DNA from 4 places in the Pseudomonas sp. GW823-FHT03E05 genome. Region 2 is predicted to be linked to each of the others. Evidence: predicted binding sites of a transcription regulator. Region 2 holds the regulator's gene; each other region holds the start of a gene.
The links. The regulator FliA, encoded in region 2, starts transcription of late flagellar genes. The targets are predictions, from matches to a motif close to CTAAAGTTTNNNNNNNNNNNGCCGNTAA.
Positions count from the first base shown of each region.

Region 1: the regulator FliA is predicted to act here: its motif matches at 3,911-3,938, upstream of AC1RCO_RS18575 (flagellar protein MotY).
Region 3: the regulator FliA is predicted to act here: its motif matches at 2,458-2,485, upstream of flgM (flagellar biosynthesis anti-sigma factor FlgM).
Region 4: the regulator FliA is predicted to act here: its motif matches at 6,066-6,093, upstream of AC1RCO_RS15110 (methyl-accepting chemotaxis protein).

Region 1 covers NZ_JBXAJB010000004.1:369,087-376,606, reverse strand. Annotated here, with positions in the region: gene grxD (Grx4 family monothiol glutaredoxin) at 1-52, shown strand, start outside; gene bfr (bacterioferritin) at 229-702, opposite strand; gene AC1RCO_RS18595 (bacterioferritin-associated ferredoxin) at 915-1,133, opposite strand; gene AC1RCO_RS18590 (peroxiredoxin) at 1,458-2,060, shown strand; gene rnt (ribonuclease T) at 2,131-2,802, opposite strand; gene pyrC (dihydroorotase) at 2,799-3,845, opposite strand; gene AC1RCO_RS18575 (flagellar protein MotY) at 4,002-4,916, shown strand; gene AC1RCO_RS18570 (argininosuccinate synthase) at 5,046-6,263, shown strand; gene AC1RCO_RS18565 (response regulator transcription factor) at 6,650-7,276, shown strand; gene AC1RCO_RS18560 (PA3496 family putative envelope integrity protein) at 7,424-7,520, opposite strand, start outside.
Region 2 covers NZ_JBXAJB010000002.1:102,264-109,783, forward strand. Annotated here, with positions in the region: gene AC1RCO_RS08130 (chemotaxis protein CheA) at 1-552, opposite strand, end outside; gene AC1RCO_RS08135 (protein phosphatase CheZ) at 565-1,353, opposite strand; gene AC1RCO_RS08140 (chemotaxis response regulator CheY) at 1,384-1,755, opposite strand; gene fliA (RNA polymerase sigma factor FliA) at 1,921-2,661, opposite strand; gene fleN (flagellar synthesis regulator FleN) at 2,658-3,488, opposite strand; gene flhF (flagellar biosynthesis GTPase FlhF) at 3,607-4,929, opposite strand; gene flhA (flagellar biosynthesis protein FlhA) at 4,941-7,070, opposite strand; gene flhB (flagellar biosynthesis protein FlhB) at 7,286-7,520, opposite strand, start outside.
Region 3 covers NZ_JBXAJB010000004.1:80,739-88,258, forward strand. Annotated here, with positions in the region: gene cheR (protein-glutamate O-methyltransferase CheR) at 1-559, opposite strand, end outside; gene AC1RCO_RS17160 (chemotaxis protein CheV) at 603-1,535, opposite strand; gene flgA (flagellar basal body P-ring formation chaperone FlgA) at 1,611-2,372, shown strand; gene flgM (flagellar biosynthesis anti-sigma factor FlgM) at 2,524-2,841, shown strand; gene AC1RCO_RS17175 (flagella synthesis protein FlgN) at 2,890-3,357, shown strand; gene AC1RCO_RS17180 (flagellar brake protein) at 3,454-4,200, shown strand; gene AC1RCO_RS17185 (MFS transporter) at 4,260-5,633, opposite strand; gene AC1RCO_RS17190 (glutamine synthetase family protein) at 5,706-6,947, opposite strand; gene AC1RCO_RS17195 (LysR family transcriptional regulator) at 7,267-7,520, shown strand, end outside.
Region 4 covers NZ_JBXAJB010000003.1:455,581-463,100, reverse strand. Annotated here, with positions in the region: gene rep (DNA helicase Rep) at 1-1,578, opposite strand, end outside; gene AC1RCO_RS15125 (putative bifunctional diguanylate cyclase/phosphodiesterase) at 1,847-3,520, shown strand; gene AC1RCO_RS15120 (NorM family multidrug efflux MATE transporter) at 3,539-4,945, opposite strand; gene AC1RCO_RS15115 (LysR substrate-binding domain-containing protein) at 5,096-6,016, shown strand; gene AC1RCO_RS15110 (methyl-accepting chemotaxis protein) at 6,209-7,520, shown strand, end outside.

The DNA of each region.
Region 1 (7,520 bases), on a different contig from region 2:
GAGCCTGATCAAGGCCGCTGCCGAAAAAGCCGCTGCCAAGACCGAAGCGTAAAAGCGCGCCTGCTCGCGAGGGTTTCCGGGAATCGACATGCTACTCGTGTGATTCTCGGAAACTCGCGGCAAGCACTCTGCTTCGGTTTGTTACGCGAACATATCCGCGTAATAAAAAAAGCCCCGCTCTCATAAGAGAAGCGGGGCTTTTTTATTCTTCGGGTATTACGAGTTGAGTTACTCGTCACCCATTTGCGATTGCAGATAGTTCTCGATACCCACTTTATCGATCAGGCCCAATTGGGTTTCCAGCCAGTCGATATGCTCTTCTTCGGATTCCAGAATATCTTCCAGCAGTTCACGGCTGCCGAAGTCACCAACCGATTCGCAATGGGCGATCGCGGCCTTGAGGTCGGCATGGCCGGTGCGCTCGATACGCAGGTCGCATTCGAGCATTTCCTTGGTGTGCTCACCGATATGCAACTTGCCCAGGTCCTGGACGTTGGGCAGGCCTTCGAGGAAGAGGATGCGCTTGATCAGCTTGTCCGCATGCTTCATCTCGTCGATGGACTCGTGGTACTCGTGCTTGCCCAGCTTGTTCAGGCCCCAATCTTCATACATGCGCGCATGCAGGAAGTACTGATTGATCGCGACCAGTTCATTGGCAAGGATTTTATTGAGATGCTGGATGACTGTAATGTCGCCTTTCATGATGGGGTCCTGCCCTGTATTTAGTGGAACATGGGCAGAGTCTGAGCTGCATGAACATTACTGTCAAACCTAAGTTATTGAATAATATATGAAAATTAATCGGAATAAGAATGTTTGTGTTCCGCGTTTTGTCTCTAAGCGATTGAATTACAGGCATAAAAAAACCGGACGCCAGGTCCGGTTGTTTGTAACGCCGCTAATTATTGATTAAATCAGGCGACATTAAATTCCACAGGGTAGGGGATTGCCGCTTGGCTGCTCTGCAATTCGGTCAGGGTTTCGCGAACCACTTGCTTGGCCAGGCAGGCACATTTGCCGCACTGGCTGGCAACGCCGGTGGCCTGGCGTACTTCGCGGTAGCTGCAGCAACCTTCGTAGATCGCTTCGCGAATTTGTCCGTCGGTGACACCGGTGCAGAGGCAGACATACATAAGATGAGAACCGTCGCTGGTTAGGGCTCAATTGCGATGGATCTTAATGTTAACGAGAATGATTGTCAAAGTGGTTTCGACGCCCTTTGTTGCTGATTCTTGCTTGAGTGACGAACGGCTTTTCTTGGCATTAATGACAGATCATTCGCATTTTTCGCGTTGGAGGCCGGCCAGAGGAAAAACCACTAAGGACAGCTTAAAAACGCCGTGTATGATGGTCGGTCCTTGCGAAGAGGGCGCACGTCACGGGGCTGTCGCATCAGCATGGCAGGCTCGGGGCCAACCCTTCTTCTTCATTACTACGTCCACACCAGGAGATATCCAATGAGCGTACTCGTAGGCAAACAAGCCCCTGACTTCACCGTTCCGGCCGTTCTCGGCAATGGCGAAATCGTCGACAGCTTCACCCTGTCCTCGGCCATCAAAGGCAAATACGGCCTGGTGTTCTTCTACCCGCTGGACTTCACCTTCGTGTGCCCGTCCGAGCTGATCGCTCTGGACCACCGCATGGCCGACTTCAAGGCACGCAACGTTGAAGTGATCGCTGTGTCCATCGACTCGCACTTCACTCACAACGCCTGGCGTAACACCCCGATCAATGCCGGCGGCATCGGTCAGGTTCAATACATCATGGCTGCTGACATGAAGCACGAAATCGCCAAGGCCTACGACGTTGAGTCCGAAGGCGGCGTGGCTTTCCGTGGCGCGTTCCTGATCGACGACAAAGGCGTTGTCCGCTCGCAGATCGTCAACGACCTGCCACTGGGCCGCAACATGGAAGAGCTGATCCGTCTGGTCGACGCTCTGCAGTTCCACGAAGAGCACGGCGAAGTCTGCCCTGCCAACTGGAAGAAAGGCGACAAGGGCATGACCGCTTCGCCAGAAGGCGTTGCTGCTTACCTGAGCGAGAACGCCGGCAAGCTGTAAGGCTTGGCGTCACGCATAAAAAAACCGGCCTTAGGGCCGGTTTTTTTATGGGGCAAAGGAAAGCGACTATTCAGTCGTCGAAATCCTGCCAGCCGCCCATCTGTTTCCAGCGGTTGACGATGCCGCAGAACAGCTCGGCGGTCTTCTCGGTGTCGTAGCGAGCCGAGTGGGCCTCGCGACCGTCGAAGTCGATGTCTGCGCTCTGACAGGCCTTGGCCAGCACGGTCTGGCCGTATGCCAGGCCAGCCAGAGTGGCGGTATCGAAGCTGGAGAACGGGTGGAACGGATTGCGCTTCATGTCCAGGCGTGCCACGGCGGCATTCAGGAAGCCCAGGTCGAAGCTGCTGTTGTGGCCTACCAGGATGGCGCGCTTGCAGCCATTGGCCTTCAGCGCCTTGCGCACCCCGCGGAAAATATCGGTGAGGGCGGTTTCTTCGCTCACAGCCATGCGCAGGGGATGGTCAAGCTTGATCCCGGTGAATTCCAGGGCTGCAGCTTCGATGTTCGCGCCTTCGAAAGGCTCGACCCGGAAGAAGTAGGTGTGTTCGGGGAACACGAAGCCTTTTTCGTCCATGCCGATGGTGGTTGCGGCAATTTCCAGCAGGGCGTCGGTGGCCGAGTTGAAGCCACCGGTTTCAACATCGACGACTACCGGCAGGTAACCGCGAAAGCGTGCCGCCATCGGATGGCGAGGACCGCCGCTGCTACCTTCTTGTTCGTCGTCGAAATGGTCGTCACTCACGAGTGATCCTCCAGCAGGCGCCAGCGCAGTTTTTCACCGGCGCGCAGCGGAATGACAGTCAGCTCGCCAAACGGCAGGCTGGCAGGAGCGGTCCATTCTTCACGGACCAGGGTGATGCTGTCGGTGTTGGCCGGCAGGCCGTAGAAGCGCGGGCCGTTGAGGCTGGCGAAAGCTTCCAGCTGATCCAGGGCATTGCGTTGTTCGAACGCTTCGGCGTACAGCTCGATGGCGGCGTAGGCGCTATAGCAGCCGGCGCAACCGCAAGCGGCTTCCTTGGCGTGCTGGGCGTGAGGCGCCGAGTCGGTGCCGAGGAAAAACTTCGCGTTGCCGCTGGTGGCCGCATCCAGCAGGGCTTCCTGGTGGGTGTTGCGCTTGAGGATCGGCAGGCAATAGAAGTGCGGACGAATACCGCCCACCAGCATGTGGTTGCGGTTGTACAGCAGGTGATGCGCAGTGATGGTGGCGCCGACGTTAGCCGAAGCCTCCTTGACGAACTGCACGGCTTCAGCGGTGGTGATGTGTTCGAACACCACTTTCAGGCTGGGGAAGCGTTCAACCACACGCCGCATGTGCTCGTCGATGAAGATTTTCTCGCGGTCGAAGACGTCGACGTCGCCGCGGGTTACCTCGCCGTGGATCAACAGCGGCAGGCCGACTTCGGCCATGGCTTCAAGCACCGGGAAAATCTTGTCGATGCTGGTCACGCCCGAATCCGAGTTGGTGGTCGCGCCGGCCGGGTACAGCTTGGCGGCGTGGACGAAACCGCAGGCCTTGGCCGCGCGGATTTCCTCCGGCTGGGTACGGTCGGTCAGGTAGAGCACCATCAGTGGCTCGAAGCGGCTGCCGGCCGGGCGCGCAGCTAGAATGCGCTGGCGATAGGCGTCGGCTTCCGCGGCGTTGCGCACCGGAGGTACCAGGTTGGGCATGATGATGGCGCGGCCAAAGGTGCGCGCGACATCTGCGACTGTATTGGGCAACACGGCCCCATCGCGAAGATGAATATGCCAGTCGTCGGGACGCAGCAGGGTCAGGCGGTCGGACATTGGAGGTTCCAGGCGGGTAAAACTCGGGGGAATGCTACCGGAAAAGACTCTTCCAGGCACTCGCTATCAAGTTTTGCGACGAGCAACCGATATCCCGAAGGTATGGCGTATTAACGCCTGTCGATTTTTCTGTTGTACACGTCAGTGGAGCCTCCCGTGCGCCAGCGTTATCTAGCCTTGCTCAGTGTGTTTGCCAGCCTGCCTGCGATGGCTCTCACTTTCCAGACTCGCCTGGAGAGCATTGAGTGGACGGTCGAAGGTGACAAGTTCGAGTGCCGCCTGATCCAACCGGTTACCGATTTCGGTTCCGGCGAATTCGTTCGTCGCGCCGGCGAGCAGGCGATTTTCCGCCTCAAGAGTTTCAACCCCATGCAGGCCGGTGGTTCCGCGACCCTGCTTGCGGCCGCCGCCCCCTGGCAGCCGGGGCGTGGCGACATCAACCTCGGGGCGGTCAAGGCCGGTACCGATGGGGTGCTGTTCAACAGCAACCAGATGCAGGCCGGACGTCTGATCGTCGGTTTGCTGGAGGGGCGCAGCCCGGTGGTCCGGCACTTCTCCCGCGAAGGCGGAGTGTCCGAGGTACGCCTGTTGCCGGTGAAGTTCAGCAAGGCCTACGGCGACTATCAAAGCTGCATGGCCAAGCTGTTGCCGATGAACTATGAACAGGTCAAGCAGGCCGAGATCGGTTTCCCCGGGGGTGGCATCGACCTGGACGCCCGGGCCAAGGCCAAGCTGCAAGTGATGGTGGACTTCATCAAGGCCGACCCCACGGTCAATCATGTCGAATTGGACGGGCACTCTGATAACAGTGGCAACCGCCTGACCAACCGTGACCTGTCGCGCCGTCGTGCGCTGGCGGTCATGGAGTTCTTCAAGGCCAATGGCCTGGCGGAAAACCAGATCGTGGTGCGCTTCCATGGCGAGCGCTATCCCCTGGCCCCCAACACCAATGCGGCCAACCGGGCGAAGAACCGGCGGGTCAATGTGCATCTGGAGCGGGTCGCTCCTGCCGAAAAGCCGGCCCCAGCGCCTCAGGCGGCTTCCGGATCCAGCGCAGCGGCGACTTCCTGATACGGCTGTCGTCGTCGCTCGCTCGACATAATCTGTCGCTTGGTCGTCATAAGCTGTCGCGCCTCTGTAAATTATCCGCGTGGATCGGTAGACTTGGCGGCTTTCCGTACAACCCCGTGGAGTGATGGCATGGCGGACGTTAACAAGGTCGTTCTGGCGTATTCGGGCGGCCTGGACACTTCGGTGATCCTCAAGTGGCTGCAGGATACTTACAACTGTGAAGTAGTGACTTTCACTGCTGACCTGGGCCAAGGCGAAGAGGTCGAGCCGGCCCGCGCCAAGGCGCAAGCCATGGGCGTCAAAGAGATCTACATCGACGATCTGCGCGAAGAGTTCGTGCGTGATTTCGTCTTCCCGATGTTCCGCGCCAACACCGTCTACGAAGGCGAGTACCTGCTGGGTACTTCCATCGCTCGTCCGTTGATCGCCAAGCGCCTGATCGAAATCGCCAACGAAACCGGCGCCGACGCCATTTCCCATGGCGCCACCGGCAAGGGCAACGATCAGGTGCGTTTCGAACTGGGCGCCTACGCCCTCAAGCCGGGTGTGAAGGTGATTGCCCCTTGGCGCGAGTGGGACCTGCTGTCCCGCGAGAAGCTGATGGACTACGCCGAGAAGCATGGGATCCCGATCGAGCGTCACGGCAAGAAGAAATCCCCGTACTCGATGGATGCCAACCTGCTGCACATCTCCTATGAAGGTGGCGTGCTGGAAGACACCTGGACCGAGCACGAAGAAGACATGTGGCGCTGGACTGTCTCCCCGGAGAAGGCCCCAGATACCCCGCAATACCTGGAACTGACCTACCGCAACGGCGATATCGTGGCACTGGACGGCGTCGAGATGACCCCGGCCACCGTGCTGGCGACCCTGAACCGCATTGGTGGCGAACACGGTATCGGTCGTCTGGACATCGTCGAGAACCGTTACGTGGGCATGAAGTCCCGCGGCTGCTACGAGACACCTGGCGGCACCATCATGCTGCGTGCTCACCGCGCCATCGAGTCCATCACCCTGGACCGCGAAGTGGCTCACCTCAAAGACGAGCTGATGCCCAAGTACGCCAGCCTGATCTACACCGGCTACTGGTGGAGCCCTGAGCGTCTGATGCTGCAACAGATGATCGACGCCTCCCAGGCCCACGTGAATGGCGTGGTACGGCTGAAGCTGTACAAGGGCAACGTGATCGTGACCGGTCGCAAGTCTGACGAGTCGCTGTTCGACGCCAACATCGCTACCTTCGAAGAGGACGGCGGTGCCTACAACCAGGCGGACGCAGCTGGCTTCATCAAGCTCAACGCCCTGCGCATGCGCATTGCCGCGAACAAGGGTCGGACCCTGGTCTGATGCTTTGAGTGGTTGAAGAAAGCCCCGCGATAAGCGGGGCTTTTTTTTGCCCTGGATAATTGCAGTGAGCGTCGGGGCCTAATTCAGATCAGCAAATGTCTGTTGGGCAAGGTGAGCCACTTCTTGATGGGCGAAGTACCAAGTACCGCTACTGAGAGTGCTTGTAGGTTGGAGTTTTATTAGTACGAAAAGTAGCTGATTTGACGATTGATCCTAGGCGGTTTGGATATTGAACCACTTTTATCTAGGTCGTTTTGTAAGGCAATTCGGTATTGTTTGTAAGGATCGTCCTCGTAAGGTCGTAGCCCTCTGTAGCACGGTGTCAGAGTCAATTCTCTGGGGTATTGTGCGGGCTCTAAAAAAACTCTCAGGACTGAGATGGACCTATGAAAAGAGTATTGATCGTGGATGATCACCCTGTTGTCCGTTTGGCTGTGCGCATGTTGATGGAGCGCCATGGCCTTGAAGTAGTAGCGGAAGCAGATAACGGCACGGATGCATTGAAGTTGGCTCTTGAATATGTTCCAGACATCTTGATTCTGGATATTGGAATTCCGCAACTTGATGGGCTCGAAGTTATAAACCGGCTGATGTCCAGAGGTATGTCGATCAAGATTCTGGTATTGACCCTGCAAGTTCCGGGGCCTTTCTCCATGCGCTGCATGCAGGCCGGTGCTGCCGGTTATGTGTGCAAGCAGCAGGACATCACCGAGCTGTTGAGTGCCGTGCGTGCGGTGCTGGCGGGATACAGCTACTTCCCCAACGAGGCCTTGCACACCTTTCGCTCAAGCCAGGGCATCAGCAGTGAGCAGCAGATGATCGAGCTGCTTTCAGGGCGCGAATTGATCGTATTGAAACAACTCACCAACGGCATGAGTAACAAGGAAATTGCCGAGGGATTGTGCTTGAGCAACAAGACCATCAGCACCTACAAGCGCCGGCTGCTGGCCAAGCTCAATGCTCGTTCACTGGTTGATCTGATCGAGTTCGCTCAACGGCATCGGTTGATATGAGCCTTTAGAGCACGTGCGCATTGAGACGGTGTTGCTGGATGGGCTCGCTTGAGTGCCGACGCAGCCGGTCAGTCGGGGAGGCTGACCGGCCAGATTTGCGGCTGGGCACAGGTACAAAAAAACCTCCATGGGGAGGTTCTTTTGTGACTAGAGGTCAAAGTCGTAATCGGCCAACTGTTTTTGCAGGCGCCGTTCCTCGAGGAGATTGTCGATGGTCCGGCGCTTGCTCAGATTGGTTTTCGCC
Region 2 (7,520 bases):
GGCGGCAGGCGCTGCTTCGGCTTCGGCCTTGGCGGCATTCAGCGAGTCGAGCAACAGCTCGAATTCGTTATCGGTGATGTCCCCTGCCGGGCTTTCTTCAGCCACAGGCTCGGCAACCGGCTCAACCACCTCTTCCACAGCAGGTGCTGCAGGCTCGGCACCGGCAGGTTCGGCCAGGCGCGCCAGGGCCGCCAGCAACTCCGGTGTGGCAGCGGTGATTTCGGTGCGCTCACGGACCTGGCTGAACATGCCGTTCACCGCGTCCAGAGCTTCAAGCACCACGTCCATCAGTTCCGAGTCGACTCGCCGCTCACCCTTGCGCAGGATGTCGAAGACGTTCTCGGCGATGTGGCAGCACTCCACCAGCTCATTGAGCTGGAGGAAGCCGGCGCCCCCTTTAACAGTGTGAAAACCGCGAAAAATTGCATTGAGCAAATCCGCATCATCCGGCCGGCTTTCCAGCTCGACCAGTTGTTCGGACAGTTGCTCTAGAATCTCGCCGGCCTCAACCAGGAAATCCTGAAGGATCTCTTCATCGGCGCCGAAGCTCATTAATGGGTGCTCCTAGAATCCAAGGCTGGAAAGCAAATCGTCTACATCGTCCTGACCGGACATAACGTCTTCCCGTTTATCGGCATGAATCTGCGGACCTTCACCCTTGGCGAGATGTTTTTGCGGATCTTTTTCAGCGAGGATCGATTCACGGTCATGTTCGATACCGGCGAAACGATCGACCTGGCTGGCCATCAAGACGAGTTTGAGCAGATTGCTTTCGACTTCCGTGACCAACTGGGTCACACGCTTGATCACCTGACCGGTCAGGTCCTGGTAATCCTGCGCCAGCAGAATGTCGTTGAGGTGGCCGGAAACGGTACGGGTTTCCTGTTCGCTGCGCGTCAGGAAACTGTCGACCCGGCGCGCCAGCTCGCGAAACTCTTCAGCGCCGACCTCGCGCCGCATGAAGCGCCCCCAGTCTGCGCTCAAGGCCTGGGCTTCAGTGCTCAGGCCGTTGACCAGCGGGGTGCTGCTCTCCACCAGGTCCATGGTGCGGTTGGCTGCGGCTTCCGTCAGCCGGACCACATAGGACAGGCGCTCAGTGGCATCCGTGATCTGTGAAACTTCCTCGGCTTGTGGCATGTGCGGGTCAATCTGGAAATTGACGATCGCGCTATGCAGCTCGCGGGTGAGCTTGCCCACTTCCTGGTACAGGCCGCGGTCACGGGTCTGATTGAGCTCATGGATCAATTGCACCGCTTCGCCGAACTTGCCCTTTTCAAGGCTCTCGACCAGTTCCAGCGCATGTTTTTTCAGGGTCGACTCAAAGTCGCCCAGTGAAGATTCGTTATGCTCCATAGCTCCCCCGTGGCGGAATGGCTACGCGTCTCAACCGATGCGTTCGAAGATTTTTTCGATCTTCTCTTTCAACGCCTGAGCCGTGAATGGTTTGACGACATAGCCGTTTACGCCGGCCTGGGCAGCTTCGATGATCTGCTCGCGCTTGGCTTCAGCAGTCACCATCAATACCGGCAGGTGCTTGAGTTTTTCATCGGCGCGCACGTGGCGCAGCAGGTCGATACCGGTCATGCCCGGCATGTTCCAGTCCGTTACCAGAAAGTCGATGCTCCCGCTGTTGAGTACCGGAATGGCGGTAGTGCCATCGTCGGCCTCGACCGTGTTGGTGAATCCCAGATCACGCAACAGGTTCTTAATGATCCGCCGCATCGTTGAAAAGTCATCAACGATGAGGATTTTCATGTTCTTGTCCAATTCGACCTCCAAGCAGTCTTAAACGCATCCAGCACCTGAACGCGCCATTCAATCAATCCGGCATAACACACAACGACTGCATGGAGCACATACTGCAAGACCGGTGCAGCGCTTGCTTCACCGGTCCTGAACGCAGTGTCCCCACACTGCCTGTCAGCGCGCTCGCCACTCCCCCAAACGCCCCCGCAAACGGGCTGCGCACTGGCTGTGTAACTGGCTGACCCGCGATTCGCTGACCCCCAGGACCTCACCGATTTCCTTGAGGTTCAGCTCTTCGTCGTAGTACAGCGCCAACACCAGTCGCTCGCGCTCCGGCAAATTGGCAATCGCATCCGCCAACGCGGCCTGGAAGCGTTCATCCTCCAGGTCCCGTGACGGCTCGAGATGAGCACTGGCGCCATCCTCATGCAGCCCTTCATGCTCGCCGTCCTGCAACAGGTCGTCGAAACTGAACAGGCGGCTGCCCAAGGTGTCGTTCAAAATCCCGTAATAATCGTCGAGACTCAATTGAAGTTCGGCCGCAACTTCATGATCTTTAGCGTCACGACCGGTTTTAGCTTCAATTGCGCGAATCGCATCACTGACCATGCGCGTATTACGGTGCACCGAACGCGGTGCCCAGTCGCCTTTACGAACCTCGTCGAGCATCGCCCCACGGATACGGATACCCGCGTAGGTTTCGAAACTCGCCCCCTTGCTCGCGTCGTATTTGGTCGACACTTCGAGCAAACCGATCATCCCGGCCTGAATCAGGTCTTCTACCTGAACACTGGCCGGCAACCGCGCCAGCAGGTGATAGGCAATACGCTTGACCAGAGGCGCGTAGCGCTCGATCAATTCGTACTGGCTGTCACGCGCCGACTTCTTGTAGAGGTTGTAGCCACTGGCAGTCATAGCACCGGTCCCGCTGTTTGATGCACTAGCCGCTCGACAAAAAACTCCAGATGCCCGCGTGGGTTCGCCGGCAACGGCCAGGTATCGACTTTTTGCGCGATGGCCTTGAACGCCAATGCACACTTCGAACGAGGAAAGGCTTCATAGACCGCACGCTGCTTTTGCACGGCCTTGCGTACGCTTTCGTCGTAGGGAACTGCGCCGACGTATTGTAAGGCCACGTCCAGGAAGCGATCCGTGACCTTGGTCAATTTTGCAAACAGGTTGCGACCTTCCTGAGGGCTCTGAGCCATGTTGGCCAGGACCCGGAAACGGTTCATGCCGTAGTCGCGGTTGAGCAGCTTGATCAGCGCGTAGGCGTCCGTGATCGAGGTCGGCTCGTCGCACACCACCAGCAGTACTTCCTGGGCCGCGCGGACAAAGCTGACTACCGAGTCACCAATACCCGCAGCGGTGTCGATCACCAGCACATCGAGATTGTCGCCGATATCGCTGAAGGCCTGGATCAGGCCAGCGTGCTGCGCAGGGCTCAGGTGCACCATGCTCTGGGTGCCCGAGGCGGCCGGTACGATGCGGATGCCTCCAGGGCCCTGGAGCAGCACATCGCGCAGTTCGCAACGGCCCTCGATGACGTCGGCCAGGGTATGTTTGGGAGTCAGGCCCAGCAGGACATCGACATTGGCCAGTCCCAGGTCGGCATCCAGCAGCAAGACCCGCCGGCCGAGCTCAGCCAGAGCCAGGGACAAGTTCACTGACACATTAGTCTTGCCGACGCCACCTTTGCCGCCGGTCACCGCAATCACCTGTACGGGATGCATGCTGCCCATGTTCTTTCTTTACCTTGTCTTACTTAGACGGGGCCACATAACTGGCTGCGCGTTCACCATTGGAACAATGCATGGCAGACCATCGATGTAGATACACTGCAATCTATTCATGATTACCTCAGCCAACCCGTTTGGACGGGCTGTGGTAAAGGTCAGCGAACATGTCGGCCATGGCTTCCTCGCTGGGTTCTTCCTGCATCTGTACGCTTACCGCGCGACTCACCAGCTGATGCCGGCGAGGCAGGTGCAGATCGTCAGGAATCCGCGGACCATCAGTGAGATAGGCAACCGGCAGTTCATGACTGATGGCCAGGCTCAGCACTTCGCCAAGACTGGCTGTTTCATCAAGTTTAGTCAGGATGCAACCGGCCAGGCCGCAGCGTTTGTAGCTGTGGTAGGCGGCGGTCAGCACCTGTTTCTGGCTGGTGGTAGCCAGTACCAGATAGTTCTTCGCACGAATGCCACGACCGGCCAGGCTCTCCAGTTGCATGCGCAACGCCGGATCGCTGGCCTGCAGGCCGGCGGTATCGATCAGCACCACGCGCTTGCGCAGCAGCGGATCCAGTGCCTGGGCCAGGGACTGGCCCGGGTCCACATGGGTCACCGACACATTGAGGATGCGCCCCAGGGTCTTGAGCTGCTCCTGGGCGCCGATGCGGTAGCTGTCCATGCTCACCAGGGCAATGTTCTGCGCCCCGTACTTGAGCACGTAGCGCGCCGCCAGCTTGGCCAGGGTGGTGGTCTTGCCCATGCCGGCCGGGCCGACCATGGCGATCACGCCGCCCTCTTCCAGAGGCTCGACTTCCGGGGTCTGGATCATTCGCGCCAGGTGCGCCAGCAACATGCGCCAGGCCTGACGGGGTTCGTTGATTTCGGTAATCAGTGCCAGCAGGTCGCGGGCCAGCGGGCCCGACAGGCCGATGCGCTGCAGGCGACGCCAGAGGTTGGCCTGCTCCGGACGGCTGCCCTGCAACTGGCTCCAGGCCAGGGAGCCGAGCTGCACTTCCAGCAGTTCGCGCAGACCGTTGAGCTCGAAACGCATCGAGTCCAGCGCCCGCGTATCGGCAGGTGGCGCTGCAGGAGCCGGCGCCGGGCGCGGACGCTCGGTCAGGGTCGGCTCGATCAGGGGCTCGGCCGCGGTCAACGGCAGGCCGGCGAACAGCTGGCGATTGGTGATCGAGGCACTGTCGCCCTCGCCCCGCAGGCTCAGTTCGGCCTGGGCGGTGACAATCCGCGACTGGGTCTTGCGCAGCTCGTCCTCGAGTTCCATGTTCGGAACCCGTGGCGACAAGGCCGACAACTTGTAATCCAGCGCAGCCGTCAGCTCGACACCGCCGGCGATCCGCCGGTTGCCGATGATGGCGGCTTCAGCGCCCAACTCATCACGAACCAGTTTCATGGCCTGACGCATATCGGCGGCGAAAAAACGCTTAACTTGCATAACCCACTACCTCAGCCGTTGGGCCCTACTGTCGCAACGATGGTCACTTGCTTGTTGTCCGGAATTTCCTGGTACGCCAGCACATGCAAACCCGGGACGGCGAGACGGCCGAACCGCGAGAGCATGGCGCGGACCGGCCCCGCTACCAACAGAATCACCGGTTGACCTTGCATCTCTTGACGCTGCGCCGCATCGATCAGCGAACGCTGCAGCTTCTCTGCCATGCTTGGCTCCAGCAGAACGCCTTCTTCCTGGCCTTGTCCTGCCTTCTGCAGACTGCTGAGCAAAATTTGTTCCAACCTTGGCTCCAAGGTGATCACAGGCAGCTCAGACTCAGTGCCTACAATGCTTTGGACGATGGCACGAGACAATCCGACGCGTACCGCGGCAACCAAAGCGGCAGTATCTTGACTCTTGGCGGCATTGTTGGCGATGGCTTCAGCAATGCTGCGGATGTCGCGTACCGGCACCTGCTCGGCCAGCAGCGCTTGCAGGACCTTGAGCAACTGCGACAGCGACAGCACGCCCGGCACCAATTCCTCGGCCAGCTTCGGCGAACTCTTGGACAACACTTGCAGCAACTGCTGGACCTCTTCGTGGCCGATCAGTTCGCTGGAGTGCTTGTACAGAATCTGGTTCAAGTGGGTGGCGACCACGGTACTGGCGTCCACCACGGTGTAGCCCAGGGACTGCGCCTGCGGCCGCTGGCTGATTTCGATCCACACCGCTTCCAGACCAAAGGCCGGGTCCCGAGCGGAGATGCCGTTGAGCGTGCCATAGACCTGCCCCGGGTTGATCGCCAGCTCGCGATCCGGATAGATCTCCGCTTCGGCCAGGATCACCCCCATCAGGGTCAGGCGGTAGGCGCTCGGCGCCAGGTCCAGGTTGTCGCGGATATGCACCGTGGGCATGAGAAAGCCCAGGTCCTGGGAGAGCTTCTTGCGTACCCCCTTGATCCGCGCCAGCAATTGCCCGCCCTGGTTGCGATCCACCAGGGGAATCAGGCGGTAACCGACTTCCAGGCCGATCATGTCGATCGGCGTCACGTCGTCCCAACCCAACTCCTTGGTTTCCAGGGCACGGGCCGGGGAAGGCAGCAGGTCCTGTTGACGCTGGACCTCTTCCAGAGCCTTGACCTTGACCTGGTTCTGCTTTTTCCAGACCAGATAAGCGGCGCCACCGGCCACGGCCGCCAGGCTGAGGAAGGAGACGTGCGGCATGCCCGGCACCAGCCCCATCACGGCCATCAGGCCGGCTGCCACCGCCAGCGCCTTGGGCGAAGCGAACATCTGCCGGTTGATCTGCTTGCCCATGTCTTCGGAACCCGAAGCCCGGGTCACCATGATCGCCGCCGCAGTGGACAGCAACAGTGATGGCAATTGCGCCACCAAACCGTCACCGATGGTCAGCAAGGCGTATACCCGGCCCGCATCGCCAAAGCTCATGTTGTGCTGGAAGATACCGACGGCCATGCCGCCGATCAGGTTGATGAACAGGATCAGCAAACCGGCGATGGCGTCACCGCGCACGAATTTGCTGGCACCGTCCATGGAACCGTAGAACTCGGCCTCCTGGGCCACTTCGAGACGGCGCAGCTTGGCCTGGTTCTGGTCGATCAGGCCGGCGTTCAAGTCAGCATCGATGGCCATCTGCTTGCCGGGCATGGCGTCCAGGGTGAAGCGCGCGCTCACCTCGGAAATACGGCCGGCACCCTTGGTCACCACCACGAAGTTGATGATCATGAGGATCGCAAAGACCACGATACCGACCACGTAGTTGCCGCCGATCACCACCTCACCGAAGGCCTGGATCACCTTACCGGCAGCGGCGTGGCCCTCCTGGCCATGGAGCATCACCACCCGGGTCGAAGCCACGTTGAGCGCCAGGCGCAGCAGCGTGGCCACCAGCAGAATGGTGGGGAACACGGCAAAGTCCAGCGGCCGCAGGGCGTACACGCACACCAGCAGAACCACGATCGACAAAGCGATGTTGAACGTGAAGAACACGTCCAGCAGGAACGCCGGGACCGGCAACATCATCATGGCCAGCATGACCAACAGCAGCACCGGCACACCCAGATTGCCTCGACCGAGGTCAGCCAGGTTGCTGCGAGCCGTGTTGATTAACTGAGAGCGATCCACCGATTTACCCCGTTCCGTAAAGCAAACTTTTGACGCCTGAAGCGGCACGGGGCTGCTACTGCAAGAAACCTTCCAACTTTGCCCTGACCCCGGAAGCAGAGGGACGCAGCCTCTATCAGCCGCATCGGCAAGCCTGGGCATGCACAAGCAAAAAAATAATGGCGATAAGCCACTTTTCTGGCGAGGAGTGTTTTTTAGCGCCGCTATGGCCAGGCTTATACCGGCGTGACGGGCCCGGGTGGGGCCTGCTTGCCAGAAGTATCGCGCTGCAGATCCGGCGGAATCGGCAGATCCTTGAGCGGATCCGGGCGCTTGCCCTTGCCCGCGCGGTGCTGGCGGATCTGATAGACGTAGGCCAGTACCTGGGCCACCGCCAGGTAAAGCCCGGCAGGAATCTCTTCCTCAAGCTCGGTGGAATAGAAGATCGAACGCGCCAGGGCCGGCGACTCC
Region 3 (7,520 bases), on a different contig from region 2:
CCACCCAGCGCCCCGGCCCCTTGGGGTCGAAGTAGCGCTGCAGGCGCTCGGCCGACAGGCCACGCCCAATTGCCAGGCTGTCATATTCACCGGTCTTGCAGTTGTTGAGCATGGTCCCGGACAGATCAGTGGCAACGATCTGCACCCCCATCTTCAACTGCCCCATGTTGCTACGCTCGAACTCATCGATGGACATCGACAGCGAGTAGGGCTCCTGCCCCGACGAACAGGCCGCCGACCAGATGCGCAAGCGCTGGTTGGGGCTGGCCTTGATGGCTTCGGGAAGCACCTTGTTCTTCAACACCTCGAATGGGTAGGTGTCGCGAAACCACAAGGTTTCGTTGGTCGTCATGGCATCCACGACCATCTCGCGCAAACCACTGCGGGGCTGGGTCTGAATCCGCTGGACCAGCTCACCCAAGGTTTTTATCCCTTGCTGCTCCATCAGTTTGTTGAGACGGCTCGAGACTAGATATTGCTTATTTTCCCCGAGCAAAATACCACAGGCTTTTTCCAGGAAGACCCGGAACTGTTCAAAATCCAAATTACCCGTAGACAATGCTGCCGCCTCTTAAATCTTATGTCCGCCAGGGCGAGCGCCCTTAGCTGTGATCTGCTGCTTTGATCCGGTCGACTACCCGGGATGCCAGGTCATCAGGGCGGAACTTGGCAAGGAAGTCATCGGCACCGACCTTCTTCACCATCGCCTGATTGAACACCCCTGACAACGAAGTATGCAGGATGATATGCAGCTTTTGCATGCGTGGATCATTACGTATCTCGGCCGTGAGGGTGTAACCGTCCATTTCGGGCATTTCGATGTCGGAAATCATCATGAGGAATTCCTCTTCCGGCTTCTTGCCCTCGTCCACCAGCTTGCGCAAGTAATCCAGCGCTTGCCGGCCATCATTCAATGCCACTACCTCGACACCTACGGTTTGCAGGCAACGGGTGACCTGCTTGCGTGCCACCGACGAGTCATCGACAGTCAGCACCCGCAGGGAAACAGCCTTGTGCTGGGTTTCGACATCCACCACTCCTGCCGAGATCGCCTCCGAGGTCGGCGCGACTTCCGCCAGGATCTTCTCCACGTCGATGATTTCCACCAACTGGTTGTCCACCCGAGTGACCGCCGTCAGGTAGTGATCACGTCCGGTCCCCTTGGGCGGCGGATGGATCTCTTCCCAGTTCATGTTGACGATGCGCTCCACCGAGCGCACCAGGAACCCCTGGGTCTTGGTGTTGTACTCAGTGATGATGACGAACGGATTGCTCTGGTCCTGCAGGCCACCAGAACCCGTGGCCATTGCCAGATCCAGGATCGGAATGGTCGCCCCTCGTATATTCGCGACACCGCACACCACAGGACTGGATTTGGGCATCAGGGTCAGCTTAGGGCATTGCAGCACCTCGCGAACCTTGAATACGTTGATCCCGTAGAGCTGTCCACCGTCCAGACGGAACAGCAACAACTCTAGTCGATTCTGCCCAACCAATTGCGTGCGCTGGTTCACCGAATCCATTACACCAGCCATGCCCAGACTCCCCAAAGCTTTAAGATCCGACGCACGCTCATTGCTAAACGGCACGGCGCTTGCTTTTTAACTGTTATGAACGCCAAAACGACATTTTTCCGACGCCTGACATCCCGCTACCGCACTTTGCTGTGCGGGCTGTCGGCTCTGTGCATTTTAAACCCCGGCAACCCTGCCGTTGCTGATTCGGTCACCCTGCCTGATCTTCTTATCGGCGTCACTCAAGGGTTTCTTGAATTCACGGTAGAAGACTACCTGGCCACCAGTCAAACGGAAGGTCGCTATGAAATCCAGGTCAACCAGCTGGACCCGCGCATGCGCATGCCCAATTGCGACAAGGAATTGACAGCCAACCTGGAAAGTCCGGCCCAACCGCTGGGGCGGGTCACCGTCAAAGTGCGCTGCGAAGGCGCCTCGCCATGGACGGTATTCGTGCCAGCGCAGGTCAAGCTGTTTCGCGAGGTGGTCACCACTGCACGCCCGCTCAAGCGCGCCGGCATCATCGAACCGGAAGACGTGGTGCTGCGCGAACGGGACATCAGCCAGAACAATCAGGGCTACCTCACCTCAGTGGACCAAGCCATTGGTCAGAAACTTGTCCGACCAATGGTCGCCGACCAGCTCGTTACCCTGGCCCATCTGGAGCAGGCGGAAGTCGTGCGCAAGGGCGATCAAGTGGTGATATCGGCACGCAGCGGCACATTGAATGTGCGAATGCCGGGCGAGGCGCTGTCCAACGGCGGCATGAGCGAACAGATCCGGGTCAAGAACCTCAATTCGCAACGGGTGATCAAGGCCCGCATCACGGCGCCAGGGCAAGTGGAAGTAGCCATGTAGATAGCTGGCGCTCAACCCGTGCGTTCCCTAAACTGTGGCCGATAAAGGGTCGCAGATACCTGACCTGGTTTGTCGACAATCGAGCCTAAAGTTTTTCAGGGTATGGCCGAAAACATGGCAAGCGTCCAAATACCCAGAGGTTTACTTCATCATGGTCATCGACTTCAGCCGTTTAAACAGCTCCCCTTCACTGACAGGCAGTACGCGTACCAGCACCAGCAAGGAAACCGGTGATGCCGGCAAATCCACGCCGCTGACAACCGCCGCCGAGACCAGCAAAAGCGGGGAATCGGTACACCTGAGCAATGAGGCTCAACAGTTGCAGAAAGTCACTGACAAGCTGCGCGATCAGCCTGCCGTCGACAAAGCCCGGGTGGCCGAGTTGAAGCAAGCGATTGCCGATGGCAGCTATAAGGTCGACAGCAACCGCGTAGCCAGCAAACTGCTTAACTTCGAAGCCCAGCGCTAGCCCCAGGCTTGCGCCAGGCTTTTGGACGCTTAATCCCCAAGGCCAGCCATGCACGACACCAACCTACTGCAATTGATCAACGATGACCTTGCTCCAGCGCAACACTTGCTGGAGCTGCTACGCGCCGAGTCTATTGCCCTCCACGGCCGCGACATGCCGCTACTGGAAGATATCCTGGCGCAGAAGCAAGCCTTGGTCATCTTGCTGGAACAGCATGGCCGTAAGCGCACGCAAATTCTTGCCAGCCTGAACCTGCCGACCAACCGCGAGGGGCTCGAGCAACTGGCCAGCCACTCCAGCCTGGGCGCGCAATTGCTCGAACAGAGCAATGTCCTGACCCAATTGCTTGCCGAGTGCCAAGCTGCCAACGAGCTCAATGGTCGCTCGATCCAGATCCAACAGGCCACCACCGCCAACCAGCTGAAAATCCTCAATGGTGGCGAACCTCCTGCCCTATACGACGCCCGCGGCTCTACCTCAATGCTTGCGAAGCCACGCCCACTCAGTCAGGCTTAAACCCAAAAAATGAGCGCGCGCTACCAAGCCGTGAAACATGCTGGCAAAATGCTGGCTCCTGCGTGTAGTTGTATTTTGTCTGGAGATTGATGAACCGTGTTCAACGCCTCAAATGCGGAAGATACTCCGCAGCCACCCAAGGTGCTCACCACTGCGTTGGAGATCTCTTCCAACCTGCGGTTGCTGCAAGAGAGCCATGACCCGCTGATCATCACTTTCCACGAGCGTAGCCAGCGCTTCCAAAGCTATCTGGTGGAAGTGGACCGCGATAGCAACATGATCGCCCTCGACGAAATGATCCCCCGCGACGGTGAACGCTTCCTGCTCGCAGGCGAGCCGTTTCGCGTTGAAGGCTTTCATGAAGGCGTACGCATCGCCTGGGAAAGCAACGGCTTGCCCACCCTCGACGAATCCAACGGCGGCCGCTGCTACCGCACAACCCTGCCGGACGAAGTGGTCTACCACCAGCGCCGCAACGCCTTTCGTGCCGCCCTGAAGCTGGCACAACTGGTAGACATCGAACTGAGCGGCGAAAAACTCAAGTCGCCCCTCAGCGGCAAGCTGCTGGACATTTCCGCCACCGGCTGCAAATTGCGTTTCGACGGCGATATTTCCTCACGCCTGCAACTGGGCCAGGTTTACGAGCGCTTTATCGCCGCCCTGCCCTTCGGCAGCATGACGGCCCCGGTGGAACTGCGTTACCTGCACCACGAAGAACGTATCGACACCACCTTTGCCGGCGTACGCTTCCACAACATGAGCGGCCTGGTACAGCGCCAGGTCGAACGCTTCGTCTATCAACTGCAGCGTGAAGCGCGGCGCTTCGATAAAGACGACCTCTGATTCAAAGGCATCAATGAAAACGGGCAGTGCCTTGCGGCAACTGCCCGTTTTTTTTGCGCCTAAGGCCTGGCCCCGCTGAGGTGTTCCCGGGCGCATTCCTCGGCAGGCGGTTCGTCCGCAGCCTGCGGGGTATCCGCTGCAGGCTCATCAGGCGCAGCTTCCGGCGCGGGCGCGCTCTGCATCTGGTCCTGAACCACCTGTTCGTCAACCCGCGGGTCCAGAGCCGCCACCAACGGTGAACTGGACATGCTGTCCGGCATCGCCACGTGATGCAGTGGCGCATCGTCGACCTGATGCAGATTGGTCACGGCCTTCGGCCGAATCCGCCAGACCAGCACCAGTGCAAAGAAACTGAAGAAGGCGTAGAGCATTTGGCTACCGAACAACTTCATCAGCACCCCTGCCGCCAAAGGACCAATACTCGCACCCACGCCATAGGTCACCAGCAGCATCGCCGTCAGCGAGACCCGTCGATCCCCTTCCACATGGTCATTGGAGAACGCCACCGCCAGTGGATAGAGACAGAACTGCACCAGGGAACACAGGAAGCCCAGAACAAACAGGACCTCCAGCGGCACCGAAGGCAGGATCGCCAGGGGCAGGGCCACCACTGCCAGGAACAAGGCAAAACAGCGGATCAGCAGCGCCCGGTCATAGCGGTCGGACAGCCAGCCCAGCGGCCACTGCACCACCAGCCCCGCGAAAATGCAGCTACCCATGAACAGACCCACCTGCTCGGTGCTCAAGCCCTGTTGCGAGGCATAGAGCGGCGCCAGGCCGTAGAACGAACCGACGATCAGCCCCGAACCCAGTACCGTGCTCAGCGATTGCGGTACACGCTTGATAAAGAAGCGCGGCTCCATGGGTGCAGGGCGCAAGGGTGCCGGGTGAATGCGCCGGGTCATGGCCACCGGCACCAGGCACAGGGCAAAGCACAGCGCCACCAGCATCAGCAGCTCCAGGCCCAGGGCCGGGTGCATGACCAGTATCAACTGCCCCAGCACCAGGCCCAGGTAAGAGGCAATCATGTAGCCGCTGAACACCAGCCCGCGCTGCTTGGCGTCGGCCTGCTCATTGAGCCAGCTTTCGATGACCATGTACTGGCACATCATCCCCAGGCCCACGATCATCCGCAGCACCAGCCAGGCCGGCAACCAGTCCACCAGACCGTGGCCCAGCACTGCCGCGCCGACAATCCCGGCACAGGTGGCGTAGGCACGGATATGCCCGACCCGGGCAATCAGTCGGTGCCCCAGCTTGCCCCCCAAAACCAGGCCGAAATAGTTGGCCGCCATCAAGGCCCCCACCCATAGCCCGTCGACATGATCGGCGGCCAGGCGCAGGGCCAGATAAGTGCTGAGCAGGCCAGAGCCGATCAGCATCATCAGCGACGCGAAATAAAGCGCTCGAAAGGATTTCCAGATTTGGCGCATCGGCGTTCCGAGCGGCTCCTTGAATGAGGTATCGAGCCCCGGCAAACCGGGGCCCGACCAGCGACGGTTCGGTTATGCCTGGGCCGCTAACACACGCCGCTCCCAGGGAGTAATTTCATCAAAGAAACTGGTCAACTCCATGGTCTTCGAAGCGATGTAGCCTTCGATGAACTCGTTGCCGAACAGTTCCCTGGCCAACTGGCTACGTTTCAGACGCTCCAGGGCCGCATGCAAGGTACAGGGCAACGAAAGATTGTCCGGCACTTCGAACTCACCCTGGATGGCAGCGGTTGGCTCCAACTCGTTCTCGATGCCATGCAAACCTGCTGCCAGGCTCGCGGCGATCGCCAGATAAGGATTGGCGTCCGCCCCCGGCAGACGGTTTTCCACCCGTCGCGCCACCGGTGAACTGGCCGGAATCCGCAGGCCAGCGGCCCGGTTGTCGTGGGACCAGCACGCATTGTTCGGCGAAGCGTAAGGATGACACAAGCGCTGATAGGAGTTCACATTGGGGGCGAACAAGGCGGTGAAGTCGGCGAGGCCGGCCTGCAGGCCGCCAATGAAATGCCGGAACATCGCCGTAGGTTGCCCGGCGTCGTCACTGAAAACGTTACGGCCGTTACCCATCTCCACCAGGCTCTGGTGTATATGCATCGAGCTGCCCGGCGTGCGAGCCAAGGGCTTGGCCATGCAGACCACGATCAGGCCGTGCTTGAGCGCCACCTCCTTGAGCAGGTGCTTGAACAGGAAGGTCTGGTCCGCCAACAACAGCGGGTCACCGTGCAACAGGTTGATTTCGAACTGGCTGACGCCCATCTCGTGCATGAAGGTATCGCGGGGCAGGCCCAGGGCGGCCATGCCTTCGTAGACCTCCTTGAAGAATGGTCGCAGACCATTGTTGGAACTCACGCTGAACGCCGAATAGCCTTCCTCCCGCCGCCCATCCAGACCGACCGGCGGCCGGAAGGGCTGCGCTGGGTCGTCATTGGCCGCGAACACGAAGAACTCGAGTTCGGTGGCCACCACCGGCGCCAGGCCCAGGGCGGCATAACGGGCGATTACCTGCTTGAGCTGCCCACGAGTGGAGAGCCGCGAACTCTCGCCGCTGAGCTCATCGGCGTCACAGATGGCCAGCGCTCTGGGCGTTTCGCTCCAGGGCAGGCGGTGGATCTGCCGGGGGTCGGCATTGAGCGCCAGGTCGCCGTCGTCGCTGCCGTAGAAACGTGCTGGCGGATAACCGCCCATGATGCATTGCAGCAGCACCCCCCGCGCCATCTGCAAGCGCCGCCCTTCGAGGAACCCCTCGGCGGTCATTACCTTGCCCCGCGGCACGCCATTGAGATCCGCGGTGACACATTCGATCTCATCAATGCCCGTCAATCGCTCGGCGAGTGAACTGTGGCCATCGGTTGTCATGACTCAATCCTTGTTGTTATACGAGCCGCGAACGGCGACCCGTACAAAATACGCACCACCCGTTCAGGATTTCAAGCAGGCGCGAGTAAAATCCCCGGCCCTGCCCCCACTGGCGGGGCAAGCAGGCCGCCAGCCTTGTTACAGGTCCATGGTGTCCATCAATCAGGACAAGGGAGTAGGCTCGGCACGTCGCCTACGCCAACTTGAGGGAGCGCCCATGCTGGGAAGCCTTGCCGATATTGATTTGCGGATGCTGCGGGTGTTCTGCGCCATCGTTGATGCCGGCGGGTTCACCGCAGCCCAGGCACGGCTCAACACCAGCCTGTCGCGACTGAGCGTGGTGGTCCGCGACCTTGAGGAGCGCCTGGGCTACTCCCTGTGCAGGCGCGGTAGCAGCGGATTTCAGCTGACCGATCAGGGCCAGGAGCTGTTCGAGGCAGCACAGTTGCTGTTCGCCGACATCGAGCGCTT
Region 4 (7,520 bases), on a different contig from region 2:
GGTCATCTCGCCGTCTTCGTCTTTTTCCAGGGTGTTCTTCAAGGCCTCGATCAGGAACCAGACGTTACCCATCCGGTAGTCCGCCGCCTTGTCGCTGGAGCTGTTGGTGCGCAGCCAGTTCTCGTAGTCGATGTCCATGACCATGCTGCGCAGGGCGGAAATCGGGTCTTCGCCGGCGCACTGTTCGCGGACCCGGTCCATGAAGCGCTTGAAGCGCGCCAGGCGGTCGGTGAAACGGCTGTCCAGATGTTCGCCCAGGCCGATTTCGTCGGTGGCGGCGTACATCGAGATCTTGCGTTCGGTGGCGTAGTTGCCGAGTTTTTCCAGGGTCGTGGAACCGATTTCCCGGCGCGGCACGTTGATCACCCGGAGGAAGGCGTTGTCGTCATCCGGGTTCACGATCAGGCGGAAGTAGGCCATCAGATCCTTTACTTCCTGGCGTCCGAAGAAGCTGTTACCGCCGGACAGGCGATAGGGCACCTGGTGGTGCTGCAGCTTCAGTTCGATCAGCTTGGCCTGGTAGTTGCCCCGGTAAAGAATGGCGAAGTCGCTGTAGGGGCGGTCGGTGCGCAGGTGCAGGCTGAGGATTTCCATGGCCACCCGTTCGGCCTCGGCATCTTCGTTGCGGCAGCGGATCACGCGGATCTCGTCGCCGTGGCCCATCTCGCTCCACAGCTGCTTTTCGAATTCGTGGGGGTTGTTGGAGATCAGCACGTTGGCGCAGCGCAGGATACGGCTGGTGGAGCGGTAGTTCTGCTCCAGCATCACCACTTTCAGGGACGGGTAGTCGTCCTTGAGCAGCATCAGGTTTTCCGGGCGTGCGCCGCGCCAGGCGTAGATCGACTGGTCATCGTCGCCCACCACGGTGAACTGGTTGCGCTTGCCGATCAGCATCTTCACCAGCAGGTACTGGCTGGCGTTGGTGTCCTGGTATTCGTCCACCAGCAGGTAGCGCACCTTGTTCTGCCATTTCTCCAGGATGTCGGCGTGCTCTTCGAACAGCTTCACCGGCAGCAGGATCAGATCGTCGAAGTCCACTGCGTTGAACGCCTTGAGCGTGCGCTGGTAGTGGGTGTAGACGATGGCGGCGGTCTGTTCCTTGGGGTTGCGGGCGTTTTCCAGGGCCTCGGCGGGCAGGATCAGGTCGTTCTTCCACGAGCCGATCATGTTCTTGATCTCGTCGACGCCGTCGTCCCCGGAATACTCCTTCTGCATGATGTCGGTCATCAGGGCCTTGACGTCAGTCTCGTCAAAGATCGAGAAGCCCGGCTTGTAGCCCAGCCGCACATGCTCCTTGCGGATGATGTTCAGGCCCAGGTTGTGGAAGGTCGAGACCGTCAGGCCACGGCCTTCGCCACTGCGCAGCAGGGTGCCGACCCGCTCCTTCATTTCCCGCGCGGCCTTGTTGGTAAAGGTCATGGCGACAATGTACTGGGCGCGGATGCCGCAATTCTGGATCAGGTGCGCGATCTTGCGGGTGATCACGCTGGTCTTGCCGGAGCCTGCGCCGGCGAGCACCAAAAGAGGGCCGCCGACATAGTTCACGGCTTCTTGCTGCCGGGGATTGAGTCGGGACATGACGGTAAAAAGGGATCGGTTACGAAAAGGGCGGGCATTTTAACAGGCTGGACGGATTCTGCTGCCTCTGTCCGACTTGTGACGCACAACGCGATCTAAATTTGCCGGTTTTGATACTTTCCCTCAGGATGCGCGCTGAATATGCGTCTAATGTTCGAGTTAGAGCGGTACAAGAAATTGCGTATGATAATCAATATCAATTGTTATTGTTTATTTGCGCGCCATAATGCCCGCCGCCAACTTAATTTGCAGAGTCTAGGGAGCTAGCTTGTCTAAGCCTGTCGAACCCTTGCGTTTGCTGCTACTGGCTGAAGAGCCGGTGTGGACAGCGTTGTTGCGCGAGTGTGTCGCTCCGTTGGGAGACTCGGTGGTATTGATCAGTGCTCCCAGCTGGGAGTCTGTCAGCCGTTTGTTTGAAGACGACCGCAACGCGGTCCTGTTGACCCTTCCTCATTTGCAGCCCGGCCCCGGGCGTTGCAGCCTGCCCACCGTGTTGCTGCTGGACCAGGAACCGCCCGTAGCCCCTGTAGGCGTCAGCGACTGGCTGGTGAGTTCCTGCCTGAGTACCGATGCCCTGCGCCGTTGCCTGCGCCATGTACGTGAGCGCGGCCTGCTGGAAAACACCCTGCAGCGCCTGGCAGAGCAGGACCCCCTGACCGGCATCGCCAACCGCCAGGGGTTCCAGACCTTGCTGGCCGCGCGCCTGGCGGAAAACGAAGGCCGTGGCCTGGCCCTGGGCCATCTCGACCTGGACAATTTCCGCCACGCCAACGACGCCCTGGGCCACCAGGCCGGCGACCGGCTGATCCTGCAGGTGGTCTCGCGCCTGAAAAGCCAGCTTGAGGCCGGCGATCAACTGGCCCGCCTGGGCAGTGATGAGTTTGCCTTGCTCATCGACACCCGCCGCGCTCCACAGCGGGCCGAGTGGATGGCCGAGCGCATCACCGAAGCCATGGCCGAGCCCTATTGGGTCGATGGCGAAAGCCTGCTGATCGGCTGCAGCCTGGGGATTGCCCATGCCCGGGCCAATGCCGGCGCCGACCCGCTTATGTGGCATGCACACATCGCCATGCAACAGGCCAAGAGCACCCAGGGCTGCACCTTTCATATCTTCAACGAGCGGATCAATCGCAACGCTCGCAGCCTGGCCGACCTGGAAAGCGAACTGCGCCGGGCCCTGCGCCGCGACGAACTGGAGCTGCACTACCAGCCCCGGCTGAACCTGCATGACGGCAAGATCGTGGGCCTCGAAGCCCTGGTGCGCTGGCGCCATGGCGAGCGCGGCCTGCTGCCGCCCAGCGAGTTCGTGCCCCTGGCCGAGCAGAGCGGGCTGATCGTGCCCCTGGGCTACTGGGTGATTTCCCGAGCCCTGCGGGACATGCAGGCCCTGCGCGAACGCGGCCTGCCGCCGTTGCACATGGCGGTGAACCTGTCGTTCCGCCAGTTCCAGGACAGCCAACTGCTCTCGACCCTGAGCCGCCTGATTGCCGAGCGCGGAGTCGAGGCCCAGTGGCTGGAATTCGAATTGACCGAGACCGCAGTGATGCGCCGCAGTGACCTGGTGAAGCAGACCATGGATGCCCTGGGGCGCCTGGGAGTGCGTTTCTCCCTGGACGATTTCGGTACCGGCTTCTCTTCCTTCGTCCACCTCAACAGCCTGCCCATTACCCTGCTCAAGGTGGACAAGAGCTTTGTCGGCGGCATGGAGCAGCGCGAAGAGAACCGCAAGCTGGTCCACGCCATGATCAACCTGGCCCATAACCTGAACCTGAATGTGGTGGCCGAAGGCGTGGAGACGGCGGAACAGCTGGCCTTGCTGCGGGGCTTTGGTTGCGACCAGGCCCAGGGCTATCTGATCAGCAAGCCGCTGCCCCTGGCGGAACTGATGGACTATCTGACCTTCGGCAGCAGCCAGCAGGCGCTGCAGGAAGGGACGGTTTAAACCGGCGTCGGTTCGGGCTCAATCCGCCTGGCCGGCCTGGAGAGTCATGGCCGGCACGGGCGGCTCGCGCCGGATCATGCGGCGCATCCGCCACTCGAATGCCAGGGTCAGGCTGATGGCCGCACACGCCAGCCCCAGTGCCAGGCCCCACCAGACACCGGTCGGCCCCCAGCCCAGGGTGAAGGCCATCAGCCAGGCCGAAGGTGCGCCAATCAGCCAGTAGCAGCCCAGACCCACCAGGAAGGTGGTCTTGGCATCCTTGAGGCCACGGATCGCGCCCATGGCAATGGTCTGGGTGCCGTCGAACAGCTCGAACCAGGCGGCCACCGCCAGCAGGCTCACGGCCAGCCGGATCACCTCGGCGAAGGCCGGGTCGTTGTGGTCGAGGAACAGCCCGATCAGTTGGTTGGGCAGCAGCCAGAAGATCATGGCGAACCCCAGCATCGCCACCGCGCCAAAGGCGATGCCCACGCGCCCGGCCAATCGTGCATCGAGCAATTGCCCGGCGCCGTAATGCTGGCCGATGCGCATGGTGATGGCGTAGGAAATCCCCGCCGGCACCATGAACGCCACCGAGACGATCTGCAGGGCGATCTGGTGCGCTGCCAGTTGCGTGCTGCCCATGGTGCCCATGCACAGGGCGGCGAAGGCAAACAGCCCGACTTCCACCGCGTAGGTGCCGCCGATGGGCAGGCCCAGGCGCCACAGTTCCCGCAGGTAATGGGTGTTCAGCCGGGACAGGCCCTGGCGCAGCGGGTAGGCGGCGTAGGCCGGGTGGCGCTTGATGTGCCAGGCCAGGGCTGCGGCCATGCAGTTTGCGACGATGGCGGTCACCAGGCCAATGCCCACCAGGCCGAGCTTCGGCAGGCCGAACATGCCGGTGATCAGCGCGTAGTTGAGGAGGAAGTTGGCCACGGTGCCGCCCAGGCTGATGACCATCACCGGCGTGGCCCGGCCGATGGCGCTGGTGAAGCCGCGCAGGGCCATGAAACTCAGGTAGCCGGGCAGGGCGAACGGCAGGATCAGCAGGAACTGGCCGGCGGCGTGGACGTTGCTTTCGGTCTGGCCGAACAGCAACAGCAGCGGCTTGAGGTTCCACAGCAGCAGGCCGGCCACCAGGGCCATCAGCCAGGCCAGCCAGAGCCCGGCCTGGGTCAGGCGCGCGGCGCCCTCGATGTCGCCAGCGCCCTGGCGGATCGCTACCAGCGTGCCTACCGCAGCAATCACGCCGATGCAGAAGATTGATACGAAGGAGTAGCTGGCCGCACCCAGGCCGCCGCCGGCCAGGGCCTCGGGGCTCAGGCGGGCCATCATCAGGGTGTCGGTGAGGACCATCAGCATGTGCGCCAGCTGCGAGGCGATCAGCGGCCCCGCCAGCCGCAGGATGGCCCAGAGTTCGGTACGTGCTGGATGCTGCATGGTCATCAGGCTCGATCAGGGGAAAGTGCGGGAGAGCGCTGATTCTCGGCGCTCTTGGCCTATAGCACAAAGGGATAAAAACGATTGCTGGCATGATTAAAACTCATGCGAAGCACTTTCTGCTAGCGTGGCCCTGTCCCCTCCTGGAGTGCCTGTATGTCCCGTCGTCTTCCTCCGCTGTATGCCCTGCGCGCCTTCGAGGCAGCGGCCCGGCACAGCTCGTTCACCCGGGCAGCCGAAGAGCTGTCGATCACCCAGAGCGCGGTCAGCCGGCATATCCGGACCCTGGAGGATCACTTCGCTTGCCGGCTGTTCCAGCGCAGCGGGCGCAACTTGCAACTGACCGAGGCGGCGCGCTTGCTGCTGCCGGGGATACGCGAGGGCTTCGGTGCCCTGGAACGGGCCTGCAATACCCTGCGTGCCGAAGATGACATCTTGCGCATGAAGGCGCCCTCGACCCTGACCATGCGCTGGCTGTTGGCGCGACTCAGCCGCTTCCGCCATTTGCAGCCGGGCAATGAGGTGCAGCTCACCAGTGCCTGGATGGACGTGGACTCGGTGGACTTCAACCAGGAGCCCTTCGACTGCGCGGTGCTGCTGAGCAATGGCCACTTCCCCCCGGACTGGGAGGCCAGCTACCTGTTTCCCGAACTGCTGATTCCGGTGGGCGCGCCGAACCTGCTCAATGATCAGCCCTGGGACGTGGCGCGCCTGGCCGCCACCGAGCTGTTGCACCCGACCCCGGACCGCCGCGACTGGCGCAGTTGGCTGGAGCACATGGGCCTGACCGACCAGGTGTCCCTCAAGGGCGGGCAGGTGTTCGACACCCTGGAGCTGGGGATGATTGCCGCCGCGCGGGGTTATGGCGTGTCCATGGGGGACTTGCTGATGGTGGCCGAGGATGTGGCCCAGGGTCGCTTGAGCCTGCCCTGGCCGACAGCGGTGGCCAGTGGCCTGAACTACTATCTGGTGTGGCCCAGGACCCGGCCCGGAGGCGAGCGTTTGCGGCGCCTCAGCGACTTCCTTCAGGGCGAGGTCCAGGCCATGCAACTGCCCGCCGTAGAGCGCCTGGGCTGAAACGTTGCAGTACCCGGCTGGCGGGGCGTGCAAATATCCCTGCAAAGCGCTCAAGTATTGGCTTGTGCCGCCGAATCCATGGGTTATGGAACCAGCGTTCAGGAAGGTCCTAACTGATTAAAAATCTTAGAATTATGACTGCCGAGGGTGCTGACCGATCAGGATGATCCGCCTTCTCGGCAAGGAGCCATCATGTCCCAACCCCGTGCCCGCATAGCCTCTCAGCTAGGGCTCGCCCTTGCCTTGATACTCGCCCTGGTGATCAGCGGCAGCACCCTGTTCGCCTTGCGTTCGCTGGACTCGGCGAACCTCGACACCCGAGAGGAACACCTGGCCAGTGAAGCCCGCCTGCTGGCCGATCAGCTCAACACGTTCCACGGCAGCCTGCGCGAGAGCACCCAGCGCCTCAGCGGCCTGTTCGAAAACCGCTTCAGCAGCGGCCTGAGCCTGCATCCGGAACAACCGGTGAGCGTGGCCGGGGTGCAGACCCCGGGATTGCACCTGGGGGATGTGGTGCTGAACAACAACTTCGCCGAAGTCGACCAGTTCAAGCAGATGACCGCCGGTGTGGCGACCTTGTTCGTGCGCAGTGGCGATGACTTCGTGCGGGTCAGTACCTCCCTGAGCAAGCAGGATGGCAGCCGTGCCATCGGCACCTTGCTCGACCATGCCCACCCGGCCTATCAGAAACTCATGGCGGGCCAGGGTTATGTGGGCCGGGCCTTGCTCTTCGAACGCTTTTACATGACCCAGTACACCCCGGTGCTGGACCGCAGCGGCAAGGTCATCGCGGTGCTGTTTGTCGGCTTCGATTACACCGATGCGCAAAATGCCCAGTTCGCCAACCTCAAGCGCTTCCGCATCGGCCAGAGCGGCTCCCTGGCCCTGCTCGACGAGCAGAACAAGTGGCTGGTGCCACCGGCCGGCGTGCAGGCGCCGGAGCAGGCGGCGCAGGTCATGGCGCAAGCGGCCAAGGAGCCGGGCAAGGGGCGTTTCTGGAGTGATCAGGGCGAAGACTTCTACAGCCTGGCAGTGCCGTTCGAGGGTGGCCCCTGGTCGGTGGTGGCGAGCATGCCCAAGGCAGAGATCCGCGCGGTGACCTGGAGCGTTGGTATTCGGCTGGTGATCGGCAGCCTGCTGGCCATGCTGCTGGCGGTGGGCGCTACGGTCTGGCTGCTGCGCAGCAAGCTGGCACCGCTGAGCGACCTGGTGCGCCAGGCCCAGGCCCTGGGCGGCGGTGACCTGAGCGCACGGCTGAACGTTGCCAGCCATGACGAAATCGGCCAGTTGGCCCGCAGCTTCAACCAGATGGGCGAAGCCCTGTCGACCATGGTCGAGCACATCCGCCGCTCTGCCGCCGAGGTCAATGGCCGGGCCCAGGTGCTGTCCGGCTTGTCCAGCGGTGCATATGAAGGCATGGAGCAGCAGTCCGGCGAGATCACCAGCATGGCCGGGGCGGTGGAGGAGTTCAGCGCCACCTCGCTGAACATCGCCGACAACATGG